One region of the Paenibacillus sp. fava2 genome, then DNA from elsewhere that is predicted to be linked to it. Evidence: riboswitches for the same ligand, from Rfam matches in the RefSeq annotation. Region 1 holds a riboswitch; each other region holds the start of a gene.

What was found. A riboswitch is a leader RNA that binds a small molecule or an ion and turns the genes downstream of it on or off. The one in region 1 is predicted to bind cyclic di-AMP.
Region 2: linked by a shared signal. The riboswitch ahead of AC4G46_RS17675 (APC family permease) and the one ahead of AC4G46_RS20340 (NfeD family membrane protein) in region 1 are both predicted to bind cyclic di-AMP.
Region 3: linked by a shared signal. The riboswitch ahead of AC4G46_RS28575 (KamA family radical SAM protein) and the one ahead of AC4G46_RS20340 (NfeD family membrane protein) in region 1 are both predicted to bind cyclic di-AMP.
Region 4: linked by a shared signal. The riboswitch ahead of AC4G46_RS17225 (C40 family peptidase) and the one ahead of AC4G46_RS20340 (NfeD family membrane protein) in region 1 are both predicted to bind cyclic di-AMP.

What each region holds. Positions count from the first base shown of each region.
Region 1 covers NZ_CM177755.1:4,635,494-4,643,526, forward strand. The annotation lists gene AC4G46_RS20330 (DUF2087 domain-containing protein) at 205-492, shown strand; gene AC4G46_RS20335 (flotillin family protein) at 586-2,025, opposite strand; gene AC4G46_RS20340 (NfeD family membrane protein) at 2,035-2,691, opposite strand; cyclic di-AMP (ydaO/yuaA leader) riboswitch at 2,726-2,905, opposite strand; gene AC4G46_RS20345 (hypothetical protein) at 3,036-3,173, opposite strand; gene AC4G46_RS20350 (HAD family hydrolase) at 3,387-4,076, opposite strand; gene AC4G46_RS20355 (alpha/beta fold hydrolase) at 4,169-4,987, shown strand; gene AC4G46_RS20360 (alpha/beta fold hydrolase) at 4,979-5,866, opposite strand; gene AC4G46_RS20365 (histidine phosphatase family protein) at 5,894-6,505, opposite strand; gene AC4G46_RS20370 (FtsX-like permease family protein) at 6,664-8,033, opposite strand, start outside.
Region 2 covers NZ_CM177755.1:4,089,037-4,097,069, reverse strand. The annotation lists gene AC4G46_RS17690 (ATP-binding protein) at 1-758, shown strand, start outside; gene AC4G46_RS17685 (DsbA family protein) at 851-1,603, shown strand; gene AC4G46_RS17680 (disulfide oxidoreductase) at 1,603-2,034, shown strand; cyclic di-AMP (ydaO/yuaA leader) riboswitch at 2,263-2,422, shown strand; gene AC4G46_RS17675 (APC family permease) at 2,558-4,375, shown strand; gene AC4G46_RS17670 (ABC transporter ATP-binding protein) at 4,585-5,391, shown strand; gene AC4G46_RS17665 ((2Fe-2S)-binding protein) at 5,427-6,245, shown strand; gene murB (UDP-N-acetylmuramate dehydrogenase) at 6,402-7,313, shown strand; gene ymzB (protein YmzB) at 7,400-7,741, opposite strand; gene AC4G46_RS17650 (ZIP family metal transporter) at 7,923-8,033, shown strand, end outside.
Region 3 covers NZ_CM177755.1:6,487,105-6,495,137, reverse strand. The annotation lists gene lacZ (beta-galactosidase, LacZ type) at 1-44, shown strand, start outside; gene AC4G46_RS28580 (DUF6612 family protein) at 503-1,402, shown strand; gene AC4G46_RS28575 (KamA family radical SAM protein) at 1,472-2,635, opposite strand; cyclic di-AMP (ydaO/yuaA leader) riboswitch at 2,780-2,923, opposite strand; gene AC4G46_RS28570 (cysteine hydrolase family protein) at 3,074-3,565, shown strand; gene AC4G46_RS28565 (copper amine oxidase N-terminal domain-containing protein) at 3,719-4,855, shown strand; gene AC4G46_RS28560 (LLM class flavin-dependent oxidoreductase) at 4,958-5,998, opposite strand; gene AC4G46_RS28555 (peptidase G2 autoproteolytic cleavage domain-containing protein) at 6,207-7,781, shown strand.
Region 4 covers NZ_CM177755.1:3,986,692-3,994,724, reverse strand. The annotation lists gene AC4G46_RS17240 (hypothetical protein) at 1-615, opposite strand, end outside; gene AC4G46_RS17235 (NusG domain II-containing protein) at 1,275-1,664, shown strand; gene AC4G46_RS17230 (TVP38/TMEM64 family protein) at 1,804-2,295, shown strand; gene AC4G46_RS17225 (C40 family peptidase) at 2,253-2,621, opposite strand; cyclic di-AMP (ydaO/yuaA leader) riboswitch at 2,647-2,781, opposite strand; gene AC4G46_RS17220 (AAA family ATPase) at 3,052-4,656, opposite strand; gene AC4G46_RS17215 (AAA family ATPase) at 4,662-5,276, opposite strand; gene AC4G46_RS17210 (YdhK family protein) at 5,454-6,023, opposite strand; gene AC4G46_RS17205 (class I SAM-dependent methyltransferase) at 6,135-6,737, opposite strand; gene AC4G46_RS17200 (four-helix bundle copper-binding protein) at 6,838-7,170, opposite strand; gene AC4G46_RS17195 (sensor histidine kinase) at 7,512-8,033, opposite strand, start outside.

The DNA.
Region 1 (8,033 bases):
TCCTGATCCCGTTATGTTCCCAAGCATTATAACTGATCATTTAGAAATATTATCCCATAGGAATTACTGCAGCGCAGCGGTAAATAGCGAAGATTAATAAACAATTGCTCGCCGTACCCTTAGGGACAACTTTCAGTTGCATTCTAATTAGATATACATATAATTAGATTATGTTCGAATATTGAGATATGGAGGAAACCAATAATGAGAAGTAAACTGGATAATTTCCTGGACAGTGACCGGAAGCTGCGCAGCTGGCCGGCCAAACGCGCCAATCAGACAATCGTCGTGGAGTATCTGAGCACGAATTTTTTGGAGAATGTGGAGTATACAGAAGCTGAGGTCAACGAGATCATAAAGAACAATCACACCTTCAACGATCACTGCTTCCTGAGAAGAGAGCTGGTGGAAAACCGGCTGCTGGGGAGAACCGGCGACGGGAGCAGGTACTGGAAGATCCCGCTGCCGGCAGACCAGGCCCGGACGGATTAGGCTTGGGCTTGTCACTCTGCTCCGCTTTCCGGCAAGACAAACCAGCCCCGCACAGCGCATCCTTTACGGTGCTGCATGGGGCTGGTTCATAGATCACTGTTCTGATTCGCGATTGCGGCCGAGCAGTCCGCTGAGCGCCTCGGTCACGTCCATGCCGGTTAGGGTGCGGGTCAATTCAGGAACCTGGGCCATCATTTTGGCAATATCGCCGGTAATTTTGTTCACGCCGGCTGAAGCACCGTCCTGGGAAATGACTGTAATCTTATCCACCTTGGCCAGCGGAGAAGCGATTCGTTCAGCCAGCTCAGGCAGAACCTTCAAGAATTCCACCGTAAGCGCAGCTTGTGTGAACTGCTTATACGCCTCGGCTTTTTTCTCGAGCGCCCCTGCCTCCGCTGCTCCGGAGAGCTGTACGATTTCCGCATTCGCCTTCCCCTTTGCCAGCTCCGCTTCTGCCGTTGCCAGCCCGCGTTTGGTCGTCATGGCGGCCTCAGCCTCCGCTTCAAGAATCTGCCGCTGCTTGGCTGCTTCCGCTCTCATAATGACAGCCTGGTTCTCAGCCTCGGCAGGCTTGATCACGGTTGCCTCCAGCTCCTTCTGTCTCAGTCCAACCTCAATTTCACGGACGGTTCGGTTGGCTTCTGCTTCCATTTGCGTAATCTTGACCTGTTCTGTAACGAGTGACTGCCTGATTTTGTTCTGCTGCAATTCGTAGGCGAGATCCGCCTGTGCTTTTTTCACTTCGGTTTCCAGCTTGAAATCCGCCTGCTTGATGTTCAGCTCCTTTTCAAACAGGGATTCTTTGGCACGTGCAGCTGTTTCAGCTTCAATGGTAGCCTGGTGCGCATTGGCTTTGGCGATGGAGGATTCCTTCTCGGCTTCGGCCTGCTTGATCTGGATGTCGCGCTCTGCTTCCGCTTTGGCAATGCTGGCATCGCGGCGGATGCGTTCGATTTCCGGCACACCCATATTGTCGATATATCCTTTATCATCGGTAATTTTCTTAATGGTGAAGCTGACCACCTCAAGCCCCATTTTATCAAGATCCTCCGAGCAGGTTTCCCGCATCTTGCTGTTGATTTCGTCCGGTGTCTTGAGAATGGACTCTACACTCAGCTGACCGATCAGTCCGCGCAGATGGCCTTCCACCGAATGCAGAATTATCGTCTCACGGTCTTCTTCCGGCCGGTCTATAAACTGCTCGCTGGCAGTCAGAATGGCGGTGGGGTCGCTTTTGATCTTGATCTGGGCCACGGCCTCCAGATTAAGCTTGATGCCCTGCCGGGAGAACATCGCCTGTGCCGGAATGACATCAAAGCTCATCAGCATCATGGAGATGGTCTTATTATTCTGAAAGCCGGGAATGACGAACGTCCCTCCGCCTTGCACCACTCTTTTGCCGCCGAGACCGTACACAATCATCGCCTGGTTGGGCGGGACCTTCTTATATGCGTTTACGATACTGAACACAGCCAGCAGGATCACTGCCACAATTCCCGCGGTTAAATAGAGAATAACCATCTGCTCCGACACTCCCCGATTTTATAATTGGGCGGCTTCCCTTTCAAAAAGAGTTACCTCCGCCATACCTTTATCCACCTTCAAAATAATCACCCTGTCGCCCTTTGCAAGCTGCTGGCCTGTCTCGGCCCGTACACCAATAGAACGCATAGTCCCGTGCAGCACATATTTCATCTCCCCGGCCGTTCCATCCTCTGCGGCAATACTGATGTACCCGAGCTGTCCCGCTAAATCATAATCCGATTCATTCATGCTGCTGTCATACCGGGTCATCATCCGGATCAGCACAATATACAGCAGACAGCCCGGCAGCAAGGCGATCACGGTACAGATCAGTACTGCCGACGGCAGGTTCATCCCGCTGAACCGGACGAGCACATAACCCGTGCCGCCCCAGACTGTGACAGACACGGTCAGCGGCAGCAGCAGAGGCATAAAGCCGTGACCTCCTGCTCCCGCATGAAAGTGGCCCGTCAGCCCGTGACCGTGAAATCCGCCACTGACAATAAGCACCAGCCCCGCCCAGAAGCACACAATAAATACACTAATGATTTTAATCCCCCCTTTCTTGCAGGCGAGTAAATAAAAATGACTTTTAATCGTTGTTATAAGAATACAATTTCTTATCTGGACGTCTTTTCTGCCTCTATGCGCAGCAAAAAGACCACAGAAGGGCAGGGCTTCCGTGGTCGGTTAAATGATCATGGCGCTCATCCTCTCTCTTCGAGGCTTACGGGGTTAGCTGACGGATTCGGGCAGTGAGATAGCCCTACCCTGCCTGGTTGATGAACAACCTGCAGCAAGGATTCACCCCAGGTGAGCAGCATCAAAACATACTGCTTTCACCGTTGGTTCCCCCGTTCCCTTAACCGGAATTCAGCCATTTGAGAACAGTTATATTAGATTCAGTTGCTGATTGAATCTTACGCCTGCGGCTGTATATTGTAAAATGTCACGAATGGCAAAAGAAGCCAAAGAATGCCATCCCTCATTGAATGAAGGCGCATTCTTTGGCTCCGATCTTAAGCAGCCGGCGATTTGCTTCTTGTTGCTCCCTTTTCCGTAAGGACGGATTTTCCTGCATAAAACCGGGCTGCCGCCAGACCGATACCGCTGTTTCCTTCTGTAATCAAAGCTACCTTTCCGTCCAGTTTTCCCACCTCTAACACTCCTTTTTTCTGTAAGATATTGCTGATACGACCCACAGATTAGAGATTGATATCTTATACGGGAATGATCGTTCTTGATTATACAAAAAATAAAGGCTTACCGCCCGATTTCCCTCATCAGATCACAGTTTAGCATAACGGGAACGAACGGCAAAGCATTATTTTTACTGAACGTTCTTAATATGCTGCAGATCTGCTCATGCGTCAAATATAATTCAATATTTCGGTAAGGGAACGGATTGTGATTTGCTGTCCCCAGTTTTTTAACTGCTGATCTCTATTCATTAATACAGAGACCATGCCAGCCTGATTAGCCCCGACAATATCTTTCTCCTCGTTACCAACATAAAGCATTTGCGGTTTATCCATTCCCAGCTCTGTCGCTAATTGTATAAACCCTTCAGTCCGTGGCTTTCTGAACCCGATCTCTGCAGAGCTCAGGATGACATCGATATATTCCCGGACGGGTTCGACATCTTGCTCCACATATTTCATGCTCATCCCATAGGGAACATCTGTTAAAATCCCCACGGGCAAGCCCCTCTGCTTCAATTCTTTAAGCACAGTTGCCGCATCAGGGTACACTTTGGAGCGCTGCTGAAAAAAGCTGAAAAATATGCTGGCAGCCTCTTCCGCCTTCCCGCCGCTTATTCCCCATGCTGCAAGTACTTTATCAAAAACTTCCAGGTCGGTCACCTCGAAATCCCTGGGGTGTATCCGGGTATTATATAAGGACAGCACCTGCTCAGCCTGCCGGATATGTGTTTCAATAAACCGGACCTGCATGGCCTGCATGATTTCAATCAGCGCTGACCGGTACAGGTTCTTCCAGCTGAGCGGTACATTTTCATAATAAATCAATGTGTCACCAAGATCGAAACCAACGGCTTTCATGGTCTGCCCCCTTCTTTCAATTACAAGGTACCTCCAAGCACCAATCCGCCCATCCCGTCATACATAGTGGTAATAAGAAGGGCGGGATGCGGGTGAAGAACAATAGCGGGTTTGAGCAGCGGGCGATTTTCCTGGCAGCTATATGCAGTCAGACGTATGTGCAATTTAATAATCCGGACGGCTTATTTGTGATACCGCAGAATTATACGCTGAGACATACCATCTACGCCAAATCCTTCGGCAGCGGGCGCGAACGGTTCGGCTTTATTCTCGAATCTCCGGATGAGATTATTATTGCCTTCCGCGGCACCAGCCAGCAAGCCGACTGGATATCCGATCTGATCGCCTCGCAGCGCAGCTTCAAATATATTAAGCAGGACTGCATGACCCACCGGGGATTTACTGATATCTACGCCACCGCCAGAAACGAGCTGATATCCGCTCTCTCCACCCTGCCATCCGGCAAACCCTTAACCGTCACCGGCCACAGTCTCGGTGCAGCACTTGCCACCTTGTGTGCGGTTGATGCAGCTGCCAATACCGCCTTCACATCACCTGCACTGTACACCTATGGTTCACCGAGAGTCGGGGACCCTGCCTTCAAAAAAGCGTTCAACTCCTATATCCGTACCAGCTACCGCATCGCTAATACTTTTGACGCTGTAACCTTTGTCCCGCCCACAGTCTACAAGCTGCCAAAACGCGATAAAAGATTCTATTACAGCCATGTTCCCGAGCTTGTCACGCTCACCTTCCAGCTTGGAGCGGTCGGCCTGAATCATATCATCAGCAGCTACTTCGCCGAGCTTGCCAAGCTAGACCCGGCGTATGCCGGGCAGCTGTGCCAATCGAATCCCGGTTTCTGTCCGGCCACCACTATTCCAGCAGCGGTACCTGTCCCTTTAACCTGATACAGAATGCCTGCTGATGAACTGCAGTACCATTTGTCCCGCTTCTGCCGGCTGCAGCAGCCAGACATAGGCATGAATCGAATCAGAAATTCTCTCTATCTCAGCCTGCTTCAGCAGACCGGCAAAGTGATTCAGGCTGCTGCGGACCTGCTCATTCGCCCACTCCGCTTCACTCGGCAGAAACAGCACCGGGCAATGAACCTGGCGGTAATACTCCTCAAACTTTGAATCCCAGAATTTTTGAATATACTCTGTACGCACATGGTTCAGGTAGCAGTAGGTAAATCTACCGTCTTCCAGCTGCTGCAGACTGTTCTCATAGAACGGCTGGAAATGCTCATTCCACAGGCCCTCTTGTTCCAGTTCAGCGCGTTCCTCGGCGACATATTCCGCCTTGCTCGTAAACACACGTTCCTGCCGTTCTGCCAGCTCAGCCTCCATAATCTTCTTCTTCTGCTCAATCTCCTCTGCTGTTCCGTTAAACAAGCCGTATTCACCGAACTCATTGCAGAGCCCCCCTTCGAGAATCAGCGACTGGACCAGCTCCGGATGCGCGGCAGCCAGACTCAGGGCGATCTCTGCCCCCATCGAGCTGCCGACAACATGGCAACGCTCCACCTGCAGCTCCCGGAGCAGCAGATAAAGATCCTGTGCCATATCATCAATATGATAGCCGGTCTGCGGCTTATCCGATTTGCCATGCCCGCGGAAGTCCGGCGCGATGATGCTGTACCGCTCTGCAAACTGCGGGAGAATGCCGTTCCACATATGCAGATTGCCTCCGCTGAAATGGAGGAATAACACGGTCTCCCTGCCCTCTTTTATAGAATGCATCACGTTTAACCGGATTTGGCCCAGCTGAATAATTTCCTCAACCATTTTAATTCCCCCTGTATGCCTTCTTTGTTATGTATGACTGCCCTGATACACTGGCTGTATCTCCCATTTACCGCCGCTGTGGCTGATATTGTGTACGCTGGTGTAGGCTGACGGAAAATCCTTTGGCTGATTAGACCATTTTAGTCCCCGTATCAGATGATAGATCACATTGATCACTCCGCCATGCGTTACAATAAGTACATTTTCTGAATGCTGCCGCTCATTCTGCTCCCGGCATAACTTCCCGAAGGTCTCACTGATCCTCGTAAAAAAGGCAATTGGACTCTCTCCACCCGGATAAGGCTCATCCATCCTGAGACTGCCGAAGGTAAGCCCGGGAAACCGTTCATTTACGATCTCGTTCGGCATCCCGGCAATAACACCATTGTTGACTTCTCTCCAGTCACTGCTTGACTTCACGGTAAGACTGAGCTTTGCTGCAATTTCGCCGGCTGTATCTAATGCCCTGCTCAGGTCACTGCTGACAATCCGGTGGATTGGATAGAGATGATCATGTTCTCTCAGGAATAACCCCAGCTGTTCTGATTGTCTGTAACCTTCAGTATTCAACCCCCTTTGACTCCAGCCTCCCCGGTAGCCTTCATCATCTTTGCCGTGTCTAACCAGAAATATGGTCATGGGCCTACCTCCAATTTATTAGATCATTTCAACTCCGCCCCAGTAAAGATATGTAATATCCAGGAAACTGTCAACGATATTTCTGCTATACGCAGCACAAAAAGACAGCTCAGCATCCGCAGGAAGCGGGCTGAACTGCCTCTTTTCATCAGAACCGGTTACAGTGAATCTTTGATCACACGCTTGTAATACAGCACGGACAGGAAGCCAAAGATTGAATACAGCACCGTATACAGCACCATCACCAGAATCATCGGCGTCAGCATTTCTGTACCGAAGAAGAACCAGCCGGATTTGACTGCAAAATAGCTGTGGCTGAGGCCGATTACGAGCGGGATGCCGAAGTTGAACAGCTGCTTGAACTGGATGCCGCGCAGCAGATCGCCCTGGGTAAAGCCCAGCTTGCGCAGAATGGTATACCCGCCCTTTTCCTCCTCACCTTCATCCATCTGCTTGAAGTATAGAATACAGCCCGAGGTAATCAGGAAGGTCAGGCCGAGAAAGCCGACAATGAACATGATCAGGCCCATATTGCTCCGCTGGTTCAGCTCGTAATCATATTGGGAAAAGCTCGGGTATTCCGGTTTTTGCTCCATGAAAATCTCGTAGGCTTCAGCCCGCTGCGAACGGTCAGCCAGCTCGATCCCGTAATATTCTCTTTTCCCTTCTCCTCTCTGCACCTTTGGATTCTGTGCTTTAACAAATTCCTCGTATATGCTCTCATCCACCACAAAAATAGCGCCGCCCCCGCCATAGTAATAGGGTAGAACAGCATCTGGAGAGCTGCCGTTAACCTGCAGGCTGACTGGTCCGTTTATCGTATCGAATTTCACTTCGCCTGTTTCGCTGAGCGACATGAACTGCTGAAGTGCGCCGCGATAACCGACAATCGTCGTTTCTTCCGGCTGCAGATCGATGCCTTCCAAATCCTTTTCGCTGAGAACAGCGGTTGAAAGAAGACGGTCATCAGGTGATTTAAACGCAGACTTATCCATGATTCCGCTGGCATCCACTTCCATCATTATAGGTTTCATGTGAATTTCTTTGTATTTAATGTTCTGCGCATCCAGCGCCTGGACAAACTTCTCCTTCGCCTCCACGCGGGCAAACCCGAAATCATCCGGCGAGCTCTCCTTGGCCGTTGCCTCCGCCGAATAATAAGAGATATAGCTGAGGGACAGCAGTCCGATAGCCAGCGCCGAAACGGTAGTAATAATCGTCAGCAGCAGCGCATTCGATTTCATCCGGAACATAATCGAGGATAGCGAGAGCACCTCATTGATCGACAGGTAGCCTTGCCTGCTCTTGCGGATAGCATTGAACAGGAAGCTGACTGACCCTTTATAGAACAGATACGTCCCGATAATGACCAGGGCAAGGATCGTGATCATCGCCGTCATCAGCTCAGAAATGTCTGTATATTTGCCACTGAACAGCTGGGTTGAAATGTAATAGCCTGCTCCGACAAAAGCTAAACCAAGCAGCCCTAGAACAATCTCCCACAGCGGCATTTTGCGGATACGAGTCT
Region 2 (8,033 bases), 550 kb from region 1:
AAAGCGAGTTTCTGACGACCATGAGCCACGAGATCCGTACGCCGCTGAACGGCATTATCGGCATCAATCAGCTTTTAGCCGAGGATATTGATAATCAGGAGCTGCAGGAGCTGCTGCGGCTGCAGTACAACAGCAGTCAGGCGCTGCTCAGTGTAATCAATGATGTGCTCGACTTTTCTCGGCTCGACTCCGACGGACTAAAGCTGCAAAACGAAATTTTTCCGCTGAAGGCACTGCTAGGTGAATGCTCCAATCTGTTCGAGGCGACTGCCAAGGAGAAGGGGCTGGAGCTGAAGCTCGGAATTGAGGCAAATGTTCCTGAAATGGTAAGTGGCGACAGTGTGAGAATCCGCCAGATTCTGGTTAATCTGATCGGGAATGCGGTTAAATTCACTCCCGGCGGTGAGGTGTCGATAGAAGTGGAATACAGCGGTACTCAAGCCGGTGAAGGTGAATATACATTTAAAATTAAAGATACCGGTATCGGCATTTCGTCCGATAAGCTGCCGCTGTTATTTCAGCCTTTTACGCAGCTTGATGCGGCGCATAACCGGCATTATTCCGGCACAGGCCTTGGGCTTGCGATCTGCAGGAAACTGGTCGAGCTGATGAATGGCCGGATTAAGATAGAATCCGAACCCGGGAGAGGGACAGAGGTTATATTCTGCCTTACGCTCAAGTCCGGCGACAAGAATTACAGCGGGGGAAGAGAGAGCAGCGAAGCGGCAACTAAGCCGTTAGAAATAGAGGTTGTCTAAGCTTGAGTTTGCCAAAGAGAGAAGTTTAATTATATAATTTTAAATTATATGATTTAAATTTATTGTCCCGCAGGACAGAAAGGAACTCTCACTTGGGCAAAAATAAACGTAAAAGCGCTGCTCTTCCCCAGAATAGTAAAAATGAGAAGCTTGTAGCGCAAATGGAACAGCAGAAGAAGAAAACATTGATAGTGATTGTTGCGACGATCGCCCTGGTTGTCATTATTTTTGTGGGATTATTTATGCTGGCCGCAAGAGACTCATCAACAGGAACTTCAGCCGAACCGGTTGAATTCAACTACAGTGAAATGACTAGACTTGGCAGTGAGGATGCACCTGTCAAAATCGTCGAATTCGGCGACTACAAATGTCCGGCTTGCGCCCAGTTCGCAGGTGCCATTAAGCCGCAGATTGTACAGGATTATGTAAATCAGGATAAGGCCGCGTTATATTTTGCAAATCTGGCCTTTATCGGGGATGACTCCAAAACTGCTGCTCTTGCAGCCTTGTCTGTCTACCATCAGAACAGCGATGCATTCTGGACATACTACGATGCTATTTATGCCAACCAGGGTGATGAGAATAAGGTGTGGGCGACTGAGGACTTCCTGGTTGAATTGGCGCAGAAAGAGGAGCTGCCAATCGATTATGATCTGCTCCGCAAAGACATTAAAGACAAGACCTATAACAGCCAGCTGGAAAGTGAGATTCAGCTAGCCTCGGCTTCCGGCGTTTCTTCGACTCCTACCCTCTTTGTGAATGGGGTAATGGTCGACGAGCCATTCAACATGGAGGCTATTGACGCTCAGATTCAGGCCGCTTCCGAAGCGGTGGTTGCCGAGTGATGAAGTTCACCGCCTTCTGCCGGCGCCATTGTCTGTATCTGGCCTGGTTTGTGTCGATCGTTGCTGTTGCAGGCAGTCTCTACCTGAGCGAAGTGCTGAAATACGAGCCATGCAAACTGTGCTGGTTCCAGCGCATCTTCATGTATCCTCAGCTGTTTCTGCTGGGAATTGCCACGTACCGCGGGGATAAAAAGATTATTCCCTACGTCCTGCCGTTAAGCATTATCGGCGGAAGCATCTCCATTTACCACTATGCTGAGCAGAAGATTCCTGCGCTGAGCAAGGTGCTTCCATGTACAGTTGGCGTTCCCTGCAATCAGGATTATATTAATCTTTTAGGCTTCATTACTATTCCATTGATGGCCCTTACGGCGTTTACCCTGATTACAGTTTTATTGTGGACAGGACGTAAAGATACAGACGGGGAATAGGCAGCAGGCAGGCGAAATTCCGAGCATCAAAAAATCCTGATTTTTTTGTCACAATTAACATCCAAAACACGCTAAAACCACGGTACAGAGGGATAATGCAAGAGAATGAAAGATCAACTTATCCCTTATCATGGAATTGCGTGTTTTGGATGTTTTTTCATTCCTTTTTCATTTGTTTCACTGCTTTACTGGGAATGCTTTGTAGACTATCATTAAGCCTTGTGAGAAGTTGAATACGCGCTGAATTTTCCGCAGGGAAATCGGGGGAACCAAACTCGGCCGCACGGCCGACGGGGTGAATCGGAAACAGGCCAAAAAGGCTGTAACCGTAGGGCTTTCCACAGTCCGAATCCGCCAGCTAACCTCGTAAGCAAAGGTGGGATAATGACCATGCTCATGGCATGCGGATCATTTCCGTATGCTTATTTTTGTGCCTGCATTTATGAAAATCCACCTATGAAAACGATGAAAACAGCGCACGGTATAACCGGTTCAACTAACAAAGAGAGGAACTGTTACAACAATGGTAAGCAAGGTAAAACGACTATTGATCGGACGTCCGATGAAGTCGAACGAACTCGATCATGAAAAGTTATCCAAGGTGAAAGCACTGGCTGTCCTGTCTTCTGATGCGCTCTCGTCTGTAGCCTACGGAACGGAACAAATTCTCCTGGTACTTGTGGCTGCAGGCTTTACTGCCATCTGGTACTCACTGCCAATCGCGCTTGCCGTATTGGGCCTGCTGGCCATACTCATTTTGTCCTACCGGCAGACGATCTTTGCCTATCCGCAAGGCGGAGGGGCCTACATCGTAGCCAAAAGCAATCTGGGCGTTCCTACCGGCCTGTTAGCCGGCGGATCTTTATTGGTTGATTACATTCTTACCGTTGCGGTTAGCGCCTCGGCGGGCACGGACGCGATTACGTCGGCTTTTCCAAGTTTACATGATCATTCGGTGCTTATTGCAGTGTCCGTCATTATATTGCTTACTATTGTCAATTTGCGCGGGGTTACGGAGTCTGCTTCTTTTATCGCAATCCCGGTATATTTGTTCGTTGGCTCGATCTTTTTCCTGATAGTTGCAGGGGTGTTCAAATACCTGACAGGCGGGGCCCATGCCAGTGTACCTGAAATTGGCTCGGCAGTATCCAATGTCAGCCTGTTCCTGCTGCTGAAGGCGTTCAGCTCCGGCTGTTCGGCCTTGACCGGGGTAGAGGCGGTATCTAATGCCATTCCTAACTTCAAGGCTCCTGCGGAAAAAAATGCCGCCAAAACCCTGATGATGATGGGATTGATCCTTGGTGTAATGTTTACAGGCATTACTCTGCTGGCTTACTGGTACGGTGTTACCCCGGATGAAAAAGCCACAGTAGTTTCCCAAATTGCCGAGTCGACCTTTGGCCGCGGCGGTTTGTACTTCTTCATTCAAGGGATCACAGCTGTCATCCTGTTCCTTGCAGCAAATACTGCCTACTCGGCGTTCCCGCTGCTCGCTTTTATGTTTGCCAAAGATAAATATTTGCCACATGCCTTCATGGTCCGCGGAGACCGGCTGGGTTTTTCTAACGGTATTATTTTCCTCGGAGTGCTGTCGGCAGTGCTGGTAGCTGCATTTCACGGGAATACGGAAGGACTGATCCCGCTGTATGCTGTCGGTGTGTTTATCCCGTTCACCTTATCCCAGCTTGGAATGATGGTGCACTGGTACAAAACCAGACCGAAGGGCTGGCAGAGCAAGTTTGCTGTGAATACGGTCGGTATGCTGACCACGCTCACCATTACGCTGATCTTTATTATTACGAAGTTCTCCAGCGTATGGATGGCCTTTATCTTCCTGCCGGTTGTAATGCTGGTATTCCACCGGATTCACCGCCATTATCTTAATACCGCTGACCAGCTGCGGATCTGCCCTTCGACCGACAAGCCTTGCATTAAGGGCAGTACAGTAGTAGTCCCTGTAGCCGGTGTTACCCGTGCTGTATTGCATTCCATCAGCTATGCCAAATCCCTGACGGACAATGTGGTAGCTGTATATGTAGGCTTTGACGAAGAAGAGATTCACAAAATGGAGCAGAAGTGGGAGGAATGGAATCCTGGCGTGCGCCTGATCGTCCTCCGTTCCCGGTACCGGAGCATCATCCGCCCGCTGGTCAAGTTTATTGATACAGTGGAGTGGAAGACCGCTTCAACAGACCATATCACGGTACTGATTCCGCAATTTATTACGAAGCACTGGTGGCAGGCCATCCTGCATAATCAGACCAGCCTGTTCATCCGTTCTTATCTGATGAACCAAAAGGATATCGTAGTAGCAACAGTTCCTTATCATTTGCACAAATAGTCAGGTGACATGATGAAGCGGCTGCTTCCGTTTACAACGGGGGCAGCCTTTTTTTGTGAATGCTTGTACAACTTTCATATATTTGCGATAATGATAATTGAGAACCACTATCAGTTGAGTGATAAACAATATCAGTCACTTAAACCCCGGACCCATGTGCTTAACGCCGCTGAAGTCATACATAGAATAACTATTAAGGAGTGGAGATTATGTCAGAACGTTTAAACACAGAACAGCTAAGTATCGGGTATGCCGAAGCAACGATTGTCAAAGGTCTGAACCTGTCACTGCCGACAGGAAAAATTACAGCGCTGGTTGGAGCTAATGGCTCCGGAAAGTCTACAATCCTCAAAACAATGGCGCGGATTATGAAGCCGAAGAGCGGAAGTGTGATGCTGGACGGCAAATCAATCCATACCCTGTCCACCAAGGAAGTGGCCCGCCAGCTGGCGATCCTGCCGCAGAATCCGACGGCTCCGGACGGACTGACGGTGTCCGAGCTGGTTGGTTACGGCCGGTATCCGCATCAGAAGGGCTTTGGCACAATGACGCCCGAAGACCGTGAGATTATCGCTAATGCAATCACGGTGACCGGTATGGAGGAATTTCATGACCGTCCGATTGACCGCCTGTCGGGCGGGCAGCGCCAGCGCGCCTGGATCGCTATGGCTCTGGCCCAGCAGACGGATATCCTGTTCCTTGACGAGCCGACCACGTTCCTCGATATGGCCCACCAGCTTGAAGTGCTGCAGCTGCTGCAGAAGCTGAACCAGGAAGAAGGCCGCACGATCATTATGGTGGTGCATGATCTTAATCATGCTTCCCGCTACGCGCAGCATATGGTGGCGATCAAAGCCGGTACAGTTGTCAGCGAAGGGACTCCGTCCGAGGTTATGACGCCTGATGTACTCCGCAAGGTCTTCGGCATTGAATGCGACATCGTTGCCGATCCGCGTACGGGTGTCCCGCTGTGCCTGCCGTATGAGCTGGCAGCTTATAAGGCCGCAGGATTGTAATCAACCAGGGATACTCATAAAGAGGAGGAAACGTAATGAACGATGCACAGCAAGAGCAAATACAGGACTTTGGCAGCAAGTTTGATCTGCATCCCGGCATTCCGGCAGGAACAGTGCATTCCTTTAATGCCGCTGAGATGGCAGATGAAAAGGGAATGAGCGCTTTTGTCGAGTGCTATAGGCCGCTTATCAAAGGGATGGATGACAAGGTGGCCGCCACCTACTTTGCCGGTGCCTTCGGTAATGTGGCCCTTGCAGTCCAATATGCCCTTTCTGTTTATTCTGCCAGTCCTGATGTCAGTCTGCCCGGCTTGTCTGTGCATCTCATACCAGCTCAGGGATATTGGCGTGTAGCCTTCTCCCTGAACGAATGGTCATTCACTCCGGCTCCTGCGGGCGCCAAGGAGCGCACGGACTGGCGTAATGAACAGCTGACCCGGTTTTACAGGGATACGGCCGCACCGCTGCTGGCTGTGTTATCCAGCGTCACCGGGCTTGCCGGGGGAGAGATCTGGGGCCAGCTGCCCACCAAGTTCAACTATTATCTGGAGGTTTTTACTTCCGGAGATGTTCCCGCAGGCATACTGGAGACTTTGCAGGAAGATTACCGGTATCTGCGCGAAGAAATGCCGGCAGCACTATTCGGTTTGAAGAGAAATCCGTTTCACGTTCAGGTGCGCAAGATTGAATCGCTGGCTGATCCGGATAAGACCGTAAATATGCGCAACCGCTGCTGCCTGTATTACCGGACAGAAGGCGGAAGCTATTGCTACACCTGTCCTCGGCTGAAGGAAGAAGAGCGGGCGGCACGCCGGACTGAATTCCGCAGTACTGCCTCTGCAGGTCAGGCTTAGATATAATTCGCCGGATTGCCGCATAAACTGGATACACGCAGCATCAGCAGCAGGCTCCCGTCATTGACAAGGGAGCCTGTTCGTTGTTACAGTTGGGGATGCCATTAATTCAGGCTGATAGCCGGCTCATGTATTGATTGTAAAGGAGCATGAAACATGAATATAAGCCAAGTTGAACAGGATTTGCAGCAGCTTCTTCCGGACGGAACGGTAAGAAGCCGGGAAATGCTGAAAACTTATGTGTTTACACAAATCGGCGGGATCGCCGACATTCTGGCTGTACCTGCAAGCTATGAGGAAATACAAAAGGTGGTTACATACGCCCGTGAGCGTAATATCCCGTTAACCGTGCTGGGGAACGGATCAAACGTCATTATACGCGACGGCGGCATACGCGGAATCGTACTGTATACATCGGTTTTGGATAAGATGTCCATTGAGAACGGGCTGCTGGTAGCCCAGTGCGGGGCCAAAATTATTGATGCCTCGGCCTATGCGCAGGAGCAGGAGCTGACAGGTCTGGAATTTGCCTGCGGTATTCCCGGAACAGTAGGCGGCGCGCTTTATATGAACGCCGGTGCCTACGGCGGCGAGGTCAAGGATGTGCTGCACAGTGCGCTGGCTGTTAACAAGGCCGGAGAGCTCGTTATACTACGCGGCGAAGAGCTGGAGTTTGGCTACCGGCACAGTATTTTTGCAGGCGGGGATTATATCGTGCTCGAGGCGCGTTTTGCCCTGCGGCAGGGAGATCCTGCGGCCATCAAGGCGAAGATGGATGAGCTGACCTATCTAAGGGAATCCAAGCAGCCGCTCGAATATCCTTCCTGCGGCAGTGTATTCAAGCGTCCGCCGGGCCGGTTCGCCGGGCAGCTGATTCAGGAAAGCGGACTGCAGGGCGTACGGATCGGCGGGGCTGAGGTATCCCGCAAACACGCCGGATTTATTGTAAATGCGGATAATGCAACGGCTAACGACTATATCGGGCTAATTCATCATGTCCGCGCTGCGGTAAAGGATAAATTCGGGGTAGAGCTGGAGACGGAAGTACGCATTATCGGGGAAGACTGAACAGGAGGCCGCAGACTAGTGCTGTGGCCTCCTGTTTTTAATATAGAACCTGATGTTTAAAGCTTAATGCAATTAACTATCACCGGTTAAGCTTCACCGATAGTAATAGTGTAACGGGCACGCTCAGTCTGCAGCTCAGCCTTATCTGCTTCCGCTGAATGCACCTGCAGTCCGCTGACCGCCAGTTCATAGCTTGGCTGCGGCAGGGGGACAAGTTCTCCGTCTCCATTCAAAGTGTTACCGGTGCCTCGTAGTATAAGGGCATCGCCCAGATAATCGTCAATCACATCCTCGGAGCTCCGGTAATCCACGCTTTCCAGGCTGAAATGAACCGTGTCCACATCCTCAAGCTCTTGCTTTTCAATGACAATTGTTTTACCCGCCTCTGAGGCTAGCCATTCTTGAAGCTGCTGTACCGCTTGTTCCATAAGCTGATCCCATCCTTGTATAGGAGATTATATTTTAAGTTACCCCTTTATGTACAATTGAATCCATCCCTTATAATCTGGCATCAGTCAATGGCCGGAATGTTTGCTGCAAGCATTAAAAGTGTACAATAAGACTATGCGTGCAGAGCGCAATTTCTTCTGACAAAAGAAGGTGAAGCAGATGTGGAATGCTCTGTTATGGGGAGCGGTATCCGGTTCGGCGGTGCTGATTGGTGCGCTGGCAGCCCTGTTCTTGCGTATCCAAACCAAGTGGATCGGCTTCATTATGGCG
Region 3 (8,033 bases), 1.9 Mb from region 1:
AATATGAATTCTTCCTGTCCGGTGCGGGATTGGGAGAGCGATAATTTAATATTGCAAAAGTGAAACCGGCCCCGGTCTGATCGTATTCAGACCGGGGCCTTTTTTTGTTTGGGGGCACTTGGGTGCAAGTGAATATCGGCATTTAGTTGGAATTTCGGCACTTAATTTCATGATTTTCTGATTTGTAGACTCATTAGTTGGAAAAACCACACTTAAATTTAACGGTAGCTTCTAATAACAGCCAATACTGCAGATTTAAGTGACGTTTTTACAACTAGTAGAGTGATTCCGGCGTGTTAGCCAAGAAATAAATGACAAATTTCCACTTAGCTTATTCAGGACTACCTGAATAGGAAAGATTCATTTACAGCAATACAAGCCCATGGTAAATTATTGGAGGAACAGATGTGCTTGAACAATACTAATGGGCGGATATCCGGCCAGACAGGCTATGGGAGAGGCTTGCTGAGGCCGGTGTTATAATCCGAGAAGGGGAATTTGGATGAAAAGGGTACTAAAAACAATCGGCACAAGTCTGGCTGCGGGGGCGATCCTGCTGTCGGGGGCAGCTGGAGGGGTGTCCGGTCCCGAGACGGTATCGGCTGCCGCGGCAAAAGCAACTGCTGCTAAAGCGCCTACTGCTGATCAGGTAATCAGCAAAGTAACAGCAGCAGCGAAGACACTAAAGAATTTTCACATTGATGTGACCAAGAAACAGGATGTGCAGAGCGGCGGCGTGAAGATCAGCAATACCAACACGCTGAATCTGGATATCAACCGTCTGCCGGCTTTTGCTGCAGCAGGAAGTGTAAAGGTCAGTCTGCTGGAGACTTCTTACGAGCTGTATGCTAATGACAAGGAGTTCTACTATCTGGTGGACGGCAGTGAGCTTATCGCTGATTCCGAAGAGGCATACGAGGATAGTGAAGAGGGAAGCAGCACTGATGCAGTGACGGACGGCGACGGAGAGCCGATTGATCCGGATGCGCAATATTGGATTGACCTGGAGAAGGAGGAATGGGATACCTTTTACTCCAAGGGCCAATATGATCCCGCAGCCATGCTTGACTCCATCAAAGCCTACAAAAAGGCGATGAAAGTAAGCACGGCAGGTGCACAGACCGTTATGCAGTTTACACTGACCGATCCGGCAGCAGCCAAGGCGGTCATTACCTTATATGATCAGGAGAATCTCTGGGATGGTGAGACCCTGCTGCCCAAGAGTGTAACCTGGAAGGTATTCGTCAACTCCAAGACATGGCAGACGGAGAAGCTGACTGTTGATCTGAGTTATGTACTGGCTGCCGACGGGGCGAAGGATACATATAGCACCAAGATTGAAGCCAAATACTCCAAGAACAATAAGACGGCAACGATTGTAAAGCCGGCTGAGCTGGAATAGTCTTATCATATGGAACAGCCCCGGTGAGCCATGCGCTCACCGGGGCTGTTGCTGTCTAAACAGTAAACCTCACTTTGCAATAACCGTCTCCTGCACAGGTACATCAGCCGGAAAGACACCCGCACTTTTCTTCACAGGTTTGCTCCAGTACTGCTCGTTTCCAGGCAGGTCATCGAACCATTCTGCCTCCTCCGGGCAGTCGAGGATCATGAATTTTCCGTACTCCTGATCCCGGGACTGATGGTATTTGAGATAGGCTTTGCCGTCCTCAATAGCCAAAATTTCAATTTTGCCGGAGGAGTGGCTCATGGAGAGCCGGACTCTTTTGCCGAGACCGGAGGTTCTGGCTTTGGCCTCCTCGACGATCCGGTACACCTGCTCAAGCGGCAGGACGAACTCACGGTTACCGGCGATCGGCCGGTTAATAAAGAAATAGTAGGGCGTGATTCCGGCCCAGGAGAGGCGGTCCAGCAATTCGCCCAGCACAGCGGGGTCATCGTTAATGCCCTTAAGCACCGGAGTCTGGTTGACGATAATCGCACCGGCATCATGCAGGGCTCTGACAGCACGCTTAGCTTCAGGTGTAATCTCCCGCGGATGATTGATATGCGCCATGATGTAGATCCGTTTCTCTACAGTAGAGTGGGTGCGGATCAGCTCCAGCAGCTCGGGGTCCTGGGAGATACGCATGGGATTGAATACCGGCAGCTTGGAGCCGAGACGGATGATTTTGACATGCGGGATGGCCCGCAGGCTCTCAATAATGAAGCGCAGCTTGGTCGTCGAGAGAATCAGACTGTCGCCTCCGGTCAGCAGAACGTTGTTGATCTCCGGATGAGCGGCGATGTATTCGATCCCGGCGGAGACGTCGGAGGAGGCCTCCTTGACATCGTTGCGGAACAGCCGTTTGCGGAAGCAGTAGCGGCAGTAAGCCCCGCAGACTTCGGAAACAATCAGCAGAGCGGTAGTCCGGTACTTGTGCTGACAGCCCGGCACCACATAGTTGGCTTCCTCGTCGGAGGCATCCCACTGCCCATACTCCATAAGCTCACCCTCACCTGGAACGACCAGCCTGCGGATCGGATCATCCGGGTCCTCCCAGTCTATTAATGACAAATAATAATCATTGGCCCGGAACACAAATTTGTCCGTAACCTCCCTCAGCCGGGATTTCTCTGCTTCGGGCAGCATTTCCATTTTGTTAATGTCGGTTATGTATCGTACCTTTTGCACATGAATCTCTCCTTTGATCTCGTATTGGCGAGGACAAGAGGGAGCCTTGATGTCAAAAAGCCAAACTGGCAGCCAGCAGGGTCTCTAAAAAACACAAAAAGAGACCCTTAGCACAAGGGTCTCATGTTATCAGAAACATAAAAAAGCAGACCCATCCACTACTGACGAGGTTAGCTGACGGACTCGGGTAAGATGGTACCCTACATTGTATAGCTCAATGATTCGCCCCAATTGACTGGTTCCCCCGCTTTCCAGCTGGAAATACTGGAAATTAAGCGTAGATCAAGTATAACCTGCAAAGTTTGCAGAAGTCAAAGCTATTGGCGTCAGCTGCAAGGTTATCTTTTTACAGTTTAGTTTTAATCAAACGTTATTTGGTATACCGGCTGATTATGTTGTACGATATCGGCATATCTTTTTACAACAAGGAGGGCCTTGATGAAGCTGGGCTATTTAATCATTGATATGCAGGAAATTCATGTGAGGGATCATGTGGATCAGAAAACGCTGGACCGCGGCTGTGAATATATTAATTATGTTGCGGACATGCTCCGGGAGAAGGGCCAGCCGGTCATTCATATTCAGGACATTGAAGGAATAGAGGAAGCTACCAGGGAGCGCTACAATATCATTCCCGAGATTCAGGTGGCGGACAGTGATCTGAAGGTAACCAAGGAGTACTCGAACGCATTCTGGAAAACAGAGCTGGAGCAGCTTCTGAACGAACACGGCGTGGAGCTGCTGATTATCTCGGGCTTCTCGGTAGAGCACTGCGTGCAGTTCACTTACAACGGGGCGAGTGAGCGGGGCTTCCGTCCGGTTTTGCTGCAAAATGGTGTTTTGAGCGCACACAGCGACGTAATCACTGCGGCATACAGAGACCGTAATCTGATTTCCTATCCGGTAATTCCTTATTTGATCAGCCAATAATAGTAAGGATGAATACACTCGCCTGTCTGCGGTTTTTTTACTGCGGAACAGACGGGTGTTTTTTATTCCGGAGCAGCTGCTATATAGCAACTTTTTCCAAATACTCTCGTCCAATACTACAGAAGCTATTCCATTATAGGGGAGAGTTACATAATGAGAAATTGGAAGCTGGCAGCCGGTATTTTGGCCGCAGCCATCGCTTTAAGTCCGGGAGCGGCATCTGCGGCTACGGATAGCGTGATTCAGCTGAATTACAATGAGACTTCATTGGGGAGCAGCCAGGTAGTTACGGCAGGTACTACGCTTGTTCCGCTGCAGCAGCTGGCACAGACGATGGGTTACGCCCTCACCTGGAACCAGAGCACGAAGTCGGCTAAGCTGATCCGCCCCGGCCGTGAAGTAACTATGACTGCCGGCACTGTCAGTACAGCTGTAAATGGCACCGCATCAACGCTGGCTAAAGCGCCCCGTATTCTCAAAGGGAAAGTCTATGTACCGCTGGTATCTGCAGTCAGTCTGCTGGGCGGCAAAACGGTGTATGACAAAGGCACAAGCAGCTTGAACATTGTGGATGAGCTGCGTTACTCCGTTGCTTCGGCTCAAGGCAGAACCTACTGGGTGTCACAAAAGAACGGCGATGTATTCTATAATGCCTCGGCTTCCGGCAAGCCTGTGCTGATCGGGGAGCTGCCGTTTGCTGATCTGGCCTACACCCACAGCCTTGAGGTTAAGAATGTGGGGAAGGGTACGGAGCTTTTGCTGCTCACGGATAACCATTATGCCATGTTCAATGATTTCAGCAACAGCTACCAGGTACTGATCAAAGACGGCAAAGTCGTAAAGCAGATGGACTATCACTACACGATCAAGTCATATATAAAAGCACCATTGCTGAAGACTAGCCAGCTCTACATGACCGATGGCCTGAGCATACAGTATATTAATGCAGACGGCAGCCTGGGGAAGCTTTTTGATCTGGAAGCCATCACAGGCACAGAAGGAAATTACACCATCGAATATGCGGCGGAAGATATTATTCTGGCGCGCTTAATGACGAGCACCCAGCTGTTTGCCATTCACACGGCAAGTGGAGCAGGCATAAATCTTAGTGAGCAGCTGATCAGTGCCGGGGACCGTAAGGAATGGGACCGGGCGGACGGATCGGATGAGTTTTATCTGACAAAAATGCTGGTGCTGAAGAAGCGGGAGGGCAACGTAATGACCTTCACCTATGCCACACTGCCTGACGGTAAAGTGAAGACTGTGACGTACAAGGTGGATTCGCAATGATTCCAAGGAGAAGATTACCCGGCGGTTAATGCCTACAACAAAAAGATGCCCAGGCAGGCCGGGGGAAGGCCTGCCTGGGCATCTTTTTATATGGACAAAGAATTAGTTCTTCGCCAGCTCCTGCCGTACAATCGGCGCAACCTTGGTGCCGAGCAGCTCGATCGCGCGCATAACCTCACGGTGCGGCATGGTGCCGACATTGACGTGGAGGAAGAAACGGGTCACGCCAAGATTTTTGTGCAGCAGAATAATCTTCTCTGCCACGTATTCGGAGTCGCCGACATACAGAGCCCCGCGCAGGCTGCGGGCATCGTCATAGGTGGCCCGGTTGTAGCTCTGGCCCCAGCCGCGTTCACGGCCGATGACATTCATCTGCGCCTGGGTGGAAGGGTAGAACAAGGCCGCTGCCTGTTCAGTGGTTTCCCCGACAAAGCCGTGAGAATGGGTCGCAATCTGCAGCTTGTCAGGATTGTGTCCGGCCCGCGCTGCGGCTTCCTTGTACAGCTTCACCAGCGGGGCGAAGCGTTCCGGCATCCCGCCGATAATGGCAAATGCAACCGGAAGGCCGAGCATCCCGGCCCGGATGGCCGACTCGGGATTACCGCCTGTAGCGATCCATACCGGCAGGGGGTCCTGTACCGCACGCGGATACACAGGCAGGTTGTCAATCGCCGGACGGTGGCCGCCGCGCCAGGTTACCTTTTCGGAGGCGCGTATTTTCAGCAGCAGCTCCAGATTTTCTTCGAATAATTCGTTATAATCGTCCAGGCTATAGCCGAACAGCGGGAAGGATTCAATGAAAGAGCCCCGGCCTGCCATGATCTCTGCCCGTCCGTTCGAAATGCCGTCAAGTGTGGCGAATTGCTGATAGACCCGTACCGGATCATCCGAAGATAGTACGGATACGGCGCTGGTAAGCCGGATATTCTTGGTCATTGCCGCTGCAGCCGCCAGGACAACCGCAGGCGCGCTCCCGGCATAGTCGGCACGGTGATGCTCTCCGATTCCGTACACATCCAGTCCGACCTGATCGGCAAGGACGATTTCCTCTACAGCCTCACGCAGTCTTTCAGCATGGCTGATTACCTCACCGGTCACCGGATCGGGTGTCGTTTCCAAAAATGTGCTGATTCCTATTTCCATCTAAATCCGCCTCCCTCTTCTCATACAGATATATTACTATACTTTTTAATGTTTCTCAACTTTAGTAAGTGAAAATTAAGGATTTATTCGGCGATGCCATGCCGGGCCGTGTCATGCGCCAATTTGGATAACTTGGACCGTTCAGCCGTTACTGCCCTTCCCGTTGGGACATAGCTTATTGTATTACGGACGAAAGCGGTGATCAGGAGTGGGAGAAGAATTAGGGAATACGGCGAGCGGTTTTGCCGCTCTTGCCGAAGGATTGAACACGACTGCCAGCGGGGCGGCAGCTCATGCGAAGGGCTTTGCTACCCTTGCCAGCGGAGACAGCTCACATGCAGAGGGCAGCAATACGGTTGCAAGTGCCAGCGCGTCCCATGCAGAAGGACATCTTACACAGGCAACGAATGATACGGCCCATGCCGAGGGCACTTCCACAACAGCCGGAGGCGTGGCTTCACATGCAGAAGGATACCTGACCCATGCCCTTGGAGCCGGCTCGCATTCCGAGGGCTCCATGACACTGGCAGCCGGGGCGGAGGCTCATGCGGAAGGCAATGCTACGCAGGCCTGGGGAGACTATTCGCATACGGAAGGCCTCAGCACATCGACTCAGGCCGGTGCAGCGAGTGCCCATGCCGAAGGGGAGGGGAACTCGGCTGCCGGAAGGGCGTCCCATGCCGAAGGCGGAGGCACTGATCCGCTGGGCAATCCTGCACCCAACTTTGCCGGCGGGGCCGGCTCCCATGCCGAGGGGGTCGGAACCACTTCGCTGGGCTTTGCCTCGCATGCGGAGGGCGGAACTTTAGATATAACGGCTGCGGCAGGGCCAGTGGCGCTGGGCGATTTCTCGCATGCCGAAGGGCAGAGCACAACCGCCAGCGGGACAGCCAGTCATGCGGAGGGCCTGCAGGCAACAGCCAGCGGTCCGTCTGCCCATGCAGAAGGCGTTAGTACACTGGCCAGCGGCCTGTACGCCCATGCCGAGGGTGCGAGTACTACGGCCGACGGGCAGGCCTCGCATGCGGAAGGCTTTATGACGCAGGCCTTCGGGGCGAATTCACATGCCGAAGGCGAGAACACGACCGTTATGCCGGGTCACCCGGGCTCGCATATTATGGGCCAGAACGGGTCAACCCGGTTTGCCTACTCCTGGCATCTGGCGGGCGGGCTGGCAGTTGGGCCGAGTCTTAATTCGGCGGTAATCGAAGGGGCTACAGGGAATCTTTATCTGGACGGTACTGTTATTTCCCCGGCTGCAGCTGATTATGCGGAGATGTTCGAGACGTCTGACGGCCAGGGGCTGGAGCCCGGGTATTTTGTCACCTTCGACGGAGGAAGCGAGAAGATCCGCAAAGCGAATGCGGAGGATGACTACATTCTGGGGGTAGTAAGCGGAAGACCTGCCATCCTGGCGGATGCCAGCGATTTGCGCTGGCACAAGCTGTTCGTGACGGATGAGTGGGACCGGATCCAGTATCAGGAGGTTGAGGTACCGGAGGTCAGGGATACAGAGGGCAATGTGGTCCGCGCTGCCTCGTCCAAAACCGAACCGGTCCTGAATCCGGACTGGAACGCCGCAGAGGAGTATATTCCGCGGATTGAGCGCGACGAATGGGTAGCGGTAGGGGTCATCGGCAAGCTGCTTGTCCGCGATGACGGCACCTGCCGTCCCGGAGGCTACTGCATGCCGAATGATGAAGGCATTGCGACATCAGCCGCCGCTGGATACCGGGTCATGAACCGGACCCGGGATGATCAGGTGCGAATTTTTGTGAGGTAAGCCGGAGCCGTGAGCATGACGGGTGAGCGGAGCCCCAGACAATTACACGGTTTTGTTATCAAAGGTGCACTCTGTACAGCGACACACAGCGTTACCTTCAGCGCCCGCTCAACACCAAAGCCGGGCAGCTCCCCGATCCTGTATCGGGAGCTGCCCGGCCTGTTGGCATGCGGCTAGGATTTATCCTTCTTTACGGCAAGCTGTACGATCATAATGACAAGGGCAAGCAGGGCGATAAGCTGATCTGTACTC
Region 4 (8,033 bases), 650 kb from region 1:
ATACTCACCGGTTAAGGGATTAAAAATGCTATTTGTAGTTCCTGTATAACCTGTGAAGAAATTATCTAACAGTAAAACCCATGCTGTCGGAACTCCTTCAGTATAGTAGGCATTTATTTTCTTGGTCAGTGTGGCTAGGAGACCTGAAGAAGCTTGTACCTCTACAACGAGCTTTAGTGTGGGGGTTCCGTCTTCCCCAGCAAATGCGGCAACATCAGCTCTTACTCTCTTTCCTTCAACAATATGCCGATACTCTTCTTTTACCACATATCCAGCGTCCTTTAATTTAGTAAACAAAAAACGTTTAGTTAGCGCATGTGGTAATGATTCTGCAAAATGACAAGCATTTTTATTTGAATGATAAAAGTAGGGACTTTTATTTTGATATTGCGCGTCATCTTTTATCCTGAGATATCCTTTATTAAAATACATCCGTTCTTCGCAAATTGGGCAAATGAGAGGAATACTTAAAGATTTTATCTTAGCAATTTCACTAGTTTTGATAACTTCAGCATCTAATCTTATAAATCGATGCTCATTCATTTCTTCAAGAACACCACTTTGAGTAAGTTGCTCCCAATTCTCGATAAATTTGAAAAATGCATATTGCGCCATAACATGCCCCCTAAAGTAATAATACTCTATATACTTACATTATATCGACAAAACAATGGATTAATCTACCATGTGTAATCGTGGAGATACAACGCATTTAATGAGGCTGCTTAGTGAAGCAGTCGTTATTCATAAGTGGAAGAAGAATAAGAAGCAATATTAAGTCAAATCATCACTGGATGCCTTTTATCTATCAACAAGTAGAATCAGCTTATTCAGGTGTTTGCAGAATAGCCAGAACCGGTAACCGAGGGAATTGCGGAGATTTCCCCATTATATTAAGTACGCTAACTGAAGCATGTATTTGTTGGTTATTGGAAAGTGATAACAGTTTCCATTTTTCTATATCGGTCCAAAGAAAAGGACAAGAACTTGATCTTTAAACAGAAAACCCCGCTAGGGCGAGATCTGATAGGACTATGTTCTTGTCCACCGACTATTCGAGCTACATCATTGCTTAGGAAGCACTTCAGAAGACAAGTTGCTCAGAACAGTGAAGAAAAGTTGGGATAAAACGAAAAGAGCTCCTTAGTTGAGGCGCTCTTTTTAAACACGGTTTACTAATTTCAAAAAAAATTACTTGTTATAAATACCTCCACATAGTTTACACACTATTTTCAGATACTATGAGACTATCTGTTAAGCTGGAGATGAACAAGATGATGAAGAAAATTGGTATTAAGAAAGCGGATTTAATTCTTATCACATGTATTTTGCTAATAGCCCTGACTCTTTTAGGAGTAGAGTTGCTTAGAAAGGATCAGCCCGATACCGGTACTTATGCAAGTATACGTATAAATAATAAACTATATAAAGAGGTAGAACTCACAGATGAGCCCCAAATTATCAAGATTCAAACAAAAAGAGGATACGATATACTCAAAGTTCATGATAGAGGGATCGAAGTAATTGAATCGGACTGTCCGCAAAAAATCTGTTTTAGCTTTGGTTTAATATCAAGACCAAGACAATCTATCATTTGCTTACCTCTGCGAATGATTATTGAAGTGAAGCCTAATTCAACTGATGATATAGATGCGATCCTATAACTTTCTTAAATAAAAAATGAACTATTCCATAAGCACATATATTTGGCTAAACGTAGAATTAGGAGATCTATGTTTAGCTTTTTATTTACCTGTTATAATGAGCTCAGGTTATCTCAAATAAAAAAGGAACGGATTTTGTATGACTACGCACATCGTTGAATTGTTAGGTGAAAGTGGTTATTTCGCCATTATTTTAAGTTTGGTTTTAAATATATTAATAAGCATTTTTGCATTCATCCCTAGTGTATTTCTCACAGGAGCTAACATCACCTTTTTCGGTTTTCTTAACGGAATGATTATTTCCTTTTTCGGAGAAGTGCTCGGGGCAATTATTAGCTTTGTTCTCTATCGCAGGGGGGTCTTGTCCTTAATAGGAGGTTTAAAAAATGAGAATAAATATTTGAAGAGACTTCAACAAACTTCTGGTTATGAAGCATTCTTTCTTATTCTTGCTTTAAGAATACTCCCGTTTATCCCTTCAGGATTGGTTAATATATCGAGTTCCGTTAGTCGTGTTAGCTGGGTCACTTTTGGATTAGCAACTATGCTTGGAAAGTTGCCAGCTCTGATTATAGAGGCTTATTCTATTCAGCAATTGCTGATTCTTACGCCCTTACTGCTGGAAGAGTGAGCGAACTTGTTATCACCTACGTAAATGCCCGCATGCGAAATTCCAGAACCAAATGTGTTAAAAAAGACGAGGTCACCCTCACGTAAATCATCTTTGGCTACAGGAATGCCAGTTTTAGCCTGCGATTGAGAAGTGCGCGGAAGGTCATCTACATTGAACTTCTTAAGTACATATAGAATAAATCCGGAACAATCAAAGCCTGAAGTTGTGGTTCCTCCATAAAGATAAGGGGTTCCTACGACCCGATTCACAACACTGTCCAAGGTTACCTCGCTAGCATATGTACCTGGTGCTGCAGAAGCAAATATAAATGAGGCTGCCAACATGGATACGATGACTTTCTTCAGAAACTTGTTCTCCCTTCAATGCCTACGGAGTTAGCTGAGGATTCGGTTAAAGGTTCCCTATATTCCCTTTCATGCAAGAATAATTCACCCAAAAAATGGTTCCCCCGTTTTCAACGCTGAAATTCGGCAACTTATTAATATTTTGTAACTATTAACACTTTAATAGATAGTAGGCCACCTGTCAATCCTTCTAAAAATTTAACTATCAACGTATTTTCTACGTACTTTCTTCATTGTTTCTCCATATTTTTGCTTTATAATAACCACTCAATATCATTCTTTGTCTGAAACAATAGTAACGTTTTTGTAATATATTTCAATATCTTTGGTGTATATAAAAAGACGAGTAGTTACTTCCTCCTCGTCTTCTAATCCCGTATATGTCGTTTAATTGATATTACGTTTTCGATTACGATACCTGTGTTTGTTCCAAAGCCGATCCCAGAGATTCTTCAATTCCCATCATCATTTTATAATGGGCATGATGATGTGTAACCACAAATATCTTTTCAAATACCCGTAAGTACTTGCTGACTGTATCCATCGGGTGCTCGATATACAAATCATCTCCTGCAAAGTGAGAACCATCATTGGCCCAGGAGATTAAGGATTTACATATGACCTTCTCATCCTCCTCGAATCTATCAATAATGTCCTGATCGCTGTAATTACCATAGATTTTAAAATAATTTTCAATGATTCTACGAATCAAATTCTGAACGGTGATGGAAGAGCTGTGATTGGCTGACTTTAATTCCTGCCACATTAACTCATACGAGCTTTTAATCGGGTTGCTGTTATACGGGGTTGATTCGGTTACATCATTCCATTTTCGGATAATCCAAAATGTCTCATCCGCCATCCTAGCGCCATTTTTGGGCCGGTTTTTTGAAAACGTAATTTCCTTGTGAAAATAGACATTATGCGTTAGAAGAAACAACTGAATGATATTACTTTCTTCGTTGCGTACATCTTCTATAAGTTTGGAAATCAGATTGCTTACGATAAACAATACGTTACTGTCCAAGCTTGAAATGGGGTCATCAATCACAACAACTTTATTCTCCGTAATTAAATCACTGTTATTGCTACCGTTTAATAAGTGCATAAAATAAAGAAAGGTAACAAACGTTTTCTCGCCTTCACTTAATGTTTGATTAACGTCCTCACCATTTGATCGGATTAACCGATAATTTCCTTGACTTTGTGTATGAGCGAATTTGAAATTAGTAAAATGATAGGCCCTCAGTAACCGATTCATTTCGTTTACAGAGGGGATTACACTCGTAATCTGAGCCTCCAGCCTGTGAATTTCGGATTCTAATGCGACTCTTTCATTCTTCTTTTGAGCTAATGTTGCAGAAAGGTTGTCGATTGCTCGTCCTGTTCTATAATCTATACGAACATATTTCTCATGATTTTGCTGATTCTCACTCCAGATAAAATCCCAAATCTGGGTTATCAATTTATTCCCTTCATCCACTCGGTTCTCTATAAAAGTATTATGCTGCTGAATTTGTTCATTCGCTCGGACGATTTCTTCATTGATCACATCGACGAAAGCCGCAATAGTTAACAGTTCGATTGGATGACTGGGATGAGTTTGCTTCTGCTGGAACAAGTCCAAATTATGTGCATTTTTCGAAAGGATCAGTTCATATTGTTGCGAAATGAGATCGAGATTCAAATATGTATTTTTCTTGTCGGTCAATAATAACTCTTGCACTTGATTTTCAAGATAATGATAACACCGTTTATAGTGTTCAACTTGATCTTGGAGTTCAATCATCTCTTTTTCGTAATGTTCATTAAAGTAATCATTGAGTTTTTCAGTAAATCCCTCAGGAAGTTGTTGTTGGCAAAAGGGGCACACTCCTTCCGCTTCAGAAACATGTGTATGTCCTTGTTTAACCCAGTCACTAATCGCTAGCTTGGATATAAGAACAGCAATATCGACTTCCTGTTTACCGATAATAGGGGTCTGAAAAATCCGGTGATTGCATACCGCAGACAGATGCTCTATTTTAATCTTTTCAAGAAAGGTAGCTTCTCATTTGAACCATTAAACAATTTCTGTACACGCGCTTGGAGGTCTGCTAGAGCACATATTAGTCCGCCTGTCGGTGCTTGCTTACATCTTTTCATAAAGTTTATTCTATTGTTTCTTAAACCCGAAAAGGCCACTGAAAAGATATCGTCATATTTCCGCTTTAATTTCCAACAATCGTCGGTAAACTCATCATCGTTTTGTTTAGACTCTTTTTGTTTGACCTCTAGATTAGAACTTAACCGACGAATTTCCTCAACTACTTTATCAACTAAGTCTTTTTTGTCTCGGATGGTTTGTTTAATCTCTGTTGATTCTCTTCCCAAAGTAAAGATACCTTTGATATCTGAATCTTGGTGGAAATTTTCCTCGACAAACTTTTGGTTATACACCACTGTTTTTAATGGCTGGGAAACCCAGGATATCCTACTATCAGCATAAAGTTCAATTTGTTTAAGAACATTAGATAAGGTTGTTTTCCCACTGCCATTCGAGCCGTAAAAATAGTTAATTTTTTTCAGGTCACTGTAAAGTACACCCTCACTACTATAGGTAGCCACATTTTTAACGGCAATCTCCCTAATCATACTTTGATCCCCCTTGTAATGCTATTCCCCTGTATTCCTCATGTATTTTTTCGAAAATCCAATATTATTATATCATTCATCCACCTATTCCATCGGTAATTTACGTCAATTTTTGCAAGATTCCTCTATTTATTAAAAAAGAAAGCAGCCCCTGGAGGCTGCTTTTTTCATCTTCGTTTACTTCGCTTTTAACTCATCACCGGTTACCCATTTGTGATTTCTTACTGGCTCTCCGCCTGTTGTCGGGGTATAGTCAACCATGTATACGGTTGTTTGCTCACCTGTATCTACAGTTGCGGTAGCCCCTTTCATACCAGGCATATGATCAACGTTAAGCACCACTTCTGTGCCAGGCGCATAAAACTGGTCTCCTGCATCTTTTAAATCTTGCTGGATAACCCATTTATGATCGGTAACCGGATCTCCTCCGGTAGTGGGTGTATACGATACCGCGTAGACATTAGTGTCATAAGCCCCTACAATGGTTGCGGTAGCCCCCTTCATCCCGGCCATGTGTCCCTCGGTAATAATGACTTGATCGCCGACCTTATACTCCGGATTAGCGGCTTCTTTTAATCCTTCAGGCACTTCACTTGTCATATTCTCATGTTCCATCTCTGAATGATTCATGCTGGATGCAGCGTTACTGGGTGTATTGGACGCTTCATTTCCGTTATTTGCGGTATTTCCACAGCCACTGATGACGACCACCAGCGCTGTAGCTAAAATGAACAAACCTTTTTTCATATCAATAACACTCCTTCATAGGTGAATTGTGAAATTTATGCAGACTAACGCGTATGCATTATCGTCTCCAACGAAACAGATTTCATACCATTGACGTGGGAAGTCGGTTGATTACGGCCTCAAGAGCAATCGTCTTACAATGGTTGTACATAAAGGCTCGCTTTTTTGTATGATCAAGCCGGCAGATTCCACATTCTTTAACGTATACCGGTTAATGTTGGCCCCGCTGATACGAACTGTTAGGGGATTAAGCAGATCCATTAATTTCCCAACCATCGGCTGCTCACTCCTCATGTGTTCTAACAGCCTGATCTCCCCTTCTTTATTACACACTCGCTTCATTTCTCTCATGCCCTGAACCGGATCGGGGACAGAACAAAACACACAAGTCGCTACTATGTAGTCGAATGTCTGGTCTTCAAAAGTTAAATTTTGAACATCCATCTCCATTAAAGTAACGTCGATCTTCAGTTCCTTTGCGCGTTGTTCGGCATACTGTAGCATCTTTGGGCTAAAATCAATCCCGGTTAAGCGAACGGCGGGTGGATAATAGGAAAGATTAGCACCTGTTCCTATGCCTACCTCGAGTACATTCCCACTTAGGCCGCTTAACAGATCTTTGCGCCAACTCCTCATCATTTTTCCATCCACACGATGAAAAAGCGGAGCTATTCGGTCATATCGTCTCTTAATCGTTTGAGTCTCCCTACCCATCCATACTCTCCTTATACCCTTTCCTGTCCTTTTGACATCAGATGAGCAACGGAAACATAACAACCTTGCTCATCTGATTCATTTAAAGTCAAATGTTAAGTTAAGCGATCATCTTACGGCAAACCTCCGCACATCGGAAACAGGCCTCAGCACATTTCTGGCAATGAGCCGAATGATGGTGTTTACTGCATTCATTACCACAACGTTCACAAGCATCAGCACACAGTCTGCACAGCTCCGTGGAATAGGTGCTGTGTTGAGTCAAGGCCTGAGCAGTAAAGGCACAAATATCCGCACACTCTCGGTCGAGACGGATGCAATCCTTCATCATATCAACGGATTCTTCCTCCAAACAAGATTTGTAGCAGTAATTGCAAGCCTGCATACAACGTAGACATTCATCAATGCACTCCTGTAACTGTTCTTGTGTCATGAAATAAACTTCTCCTTTCAGTGTTTGAATGAGGTGTAGCTATCTTCAATTAACCTGAAAGTATGAAGATTTGATGTGGTTTTTGTGAAAAAATTGAGTTTTGCAATTTTGCGAATAGAAAGTCTTTGTCTCAATGTTTTTTTCGAGCTTTATAAATCCTTAAAGAAACGAAACTCAATAACCCGATAAAACAAAACATGTTACCAATTTTATGATCCCACTTGCTTGTATTATGGGACTTTGAAAGGATACCGCGGATATCGTCATGCAACTTATACCCATTCCGATCAAAAGAACAGCAATTAGCCATTCCACTTTTTTCATTAGCCTGCCTCCTAACGTCATGGCTGCTGGTAAAACTGAATTTCAAACCGTGTGCCTTTGTCTACTTCACTTGTTACTGTAATTTCCCCGCCCTGCAGTTCAACCAGTTTTTTCACTATGGACAGTCCTAAGCCCGTTCCTCCATATTGGCGTGATCTAGACTTTTCTACACGATAAAAGCGTTCAAAAATGTATGGGATTTTGTCTTTTGGAATGCCAATCCCTGAATCCTCCACGACCAGGAGAAAAGCACTGCTGGTATATGAGAGAGAGACGTTAATTTCGCCTTTTTCGGTATAACGGACTGCATTCTCCAAAAGATTAAGGATTATTTGCTCCATCCGCTTTTTATCTCCGCGAATCTTTTTCATCATACCGTTTTCCTTGTATTTCAGGCTAAGGCTTTTTTCTCTTGCCTTGAGCTCCACTTTTCGCACCGCCTGCTGCGTTAAATCAGACATATTCACCCAGTCCAGCTCAAGATTAATCTTCCCTTCTTCCATTTTCGATAAATCAAAAAGGTCCTCAACTAAGTGCTG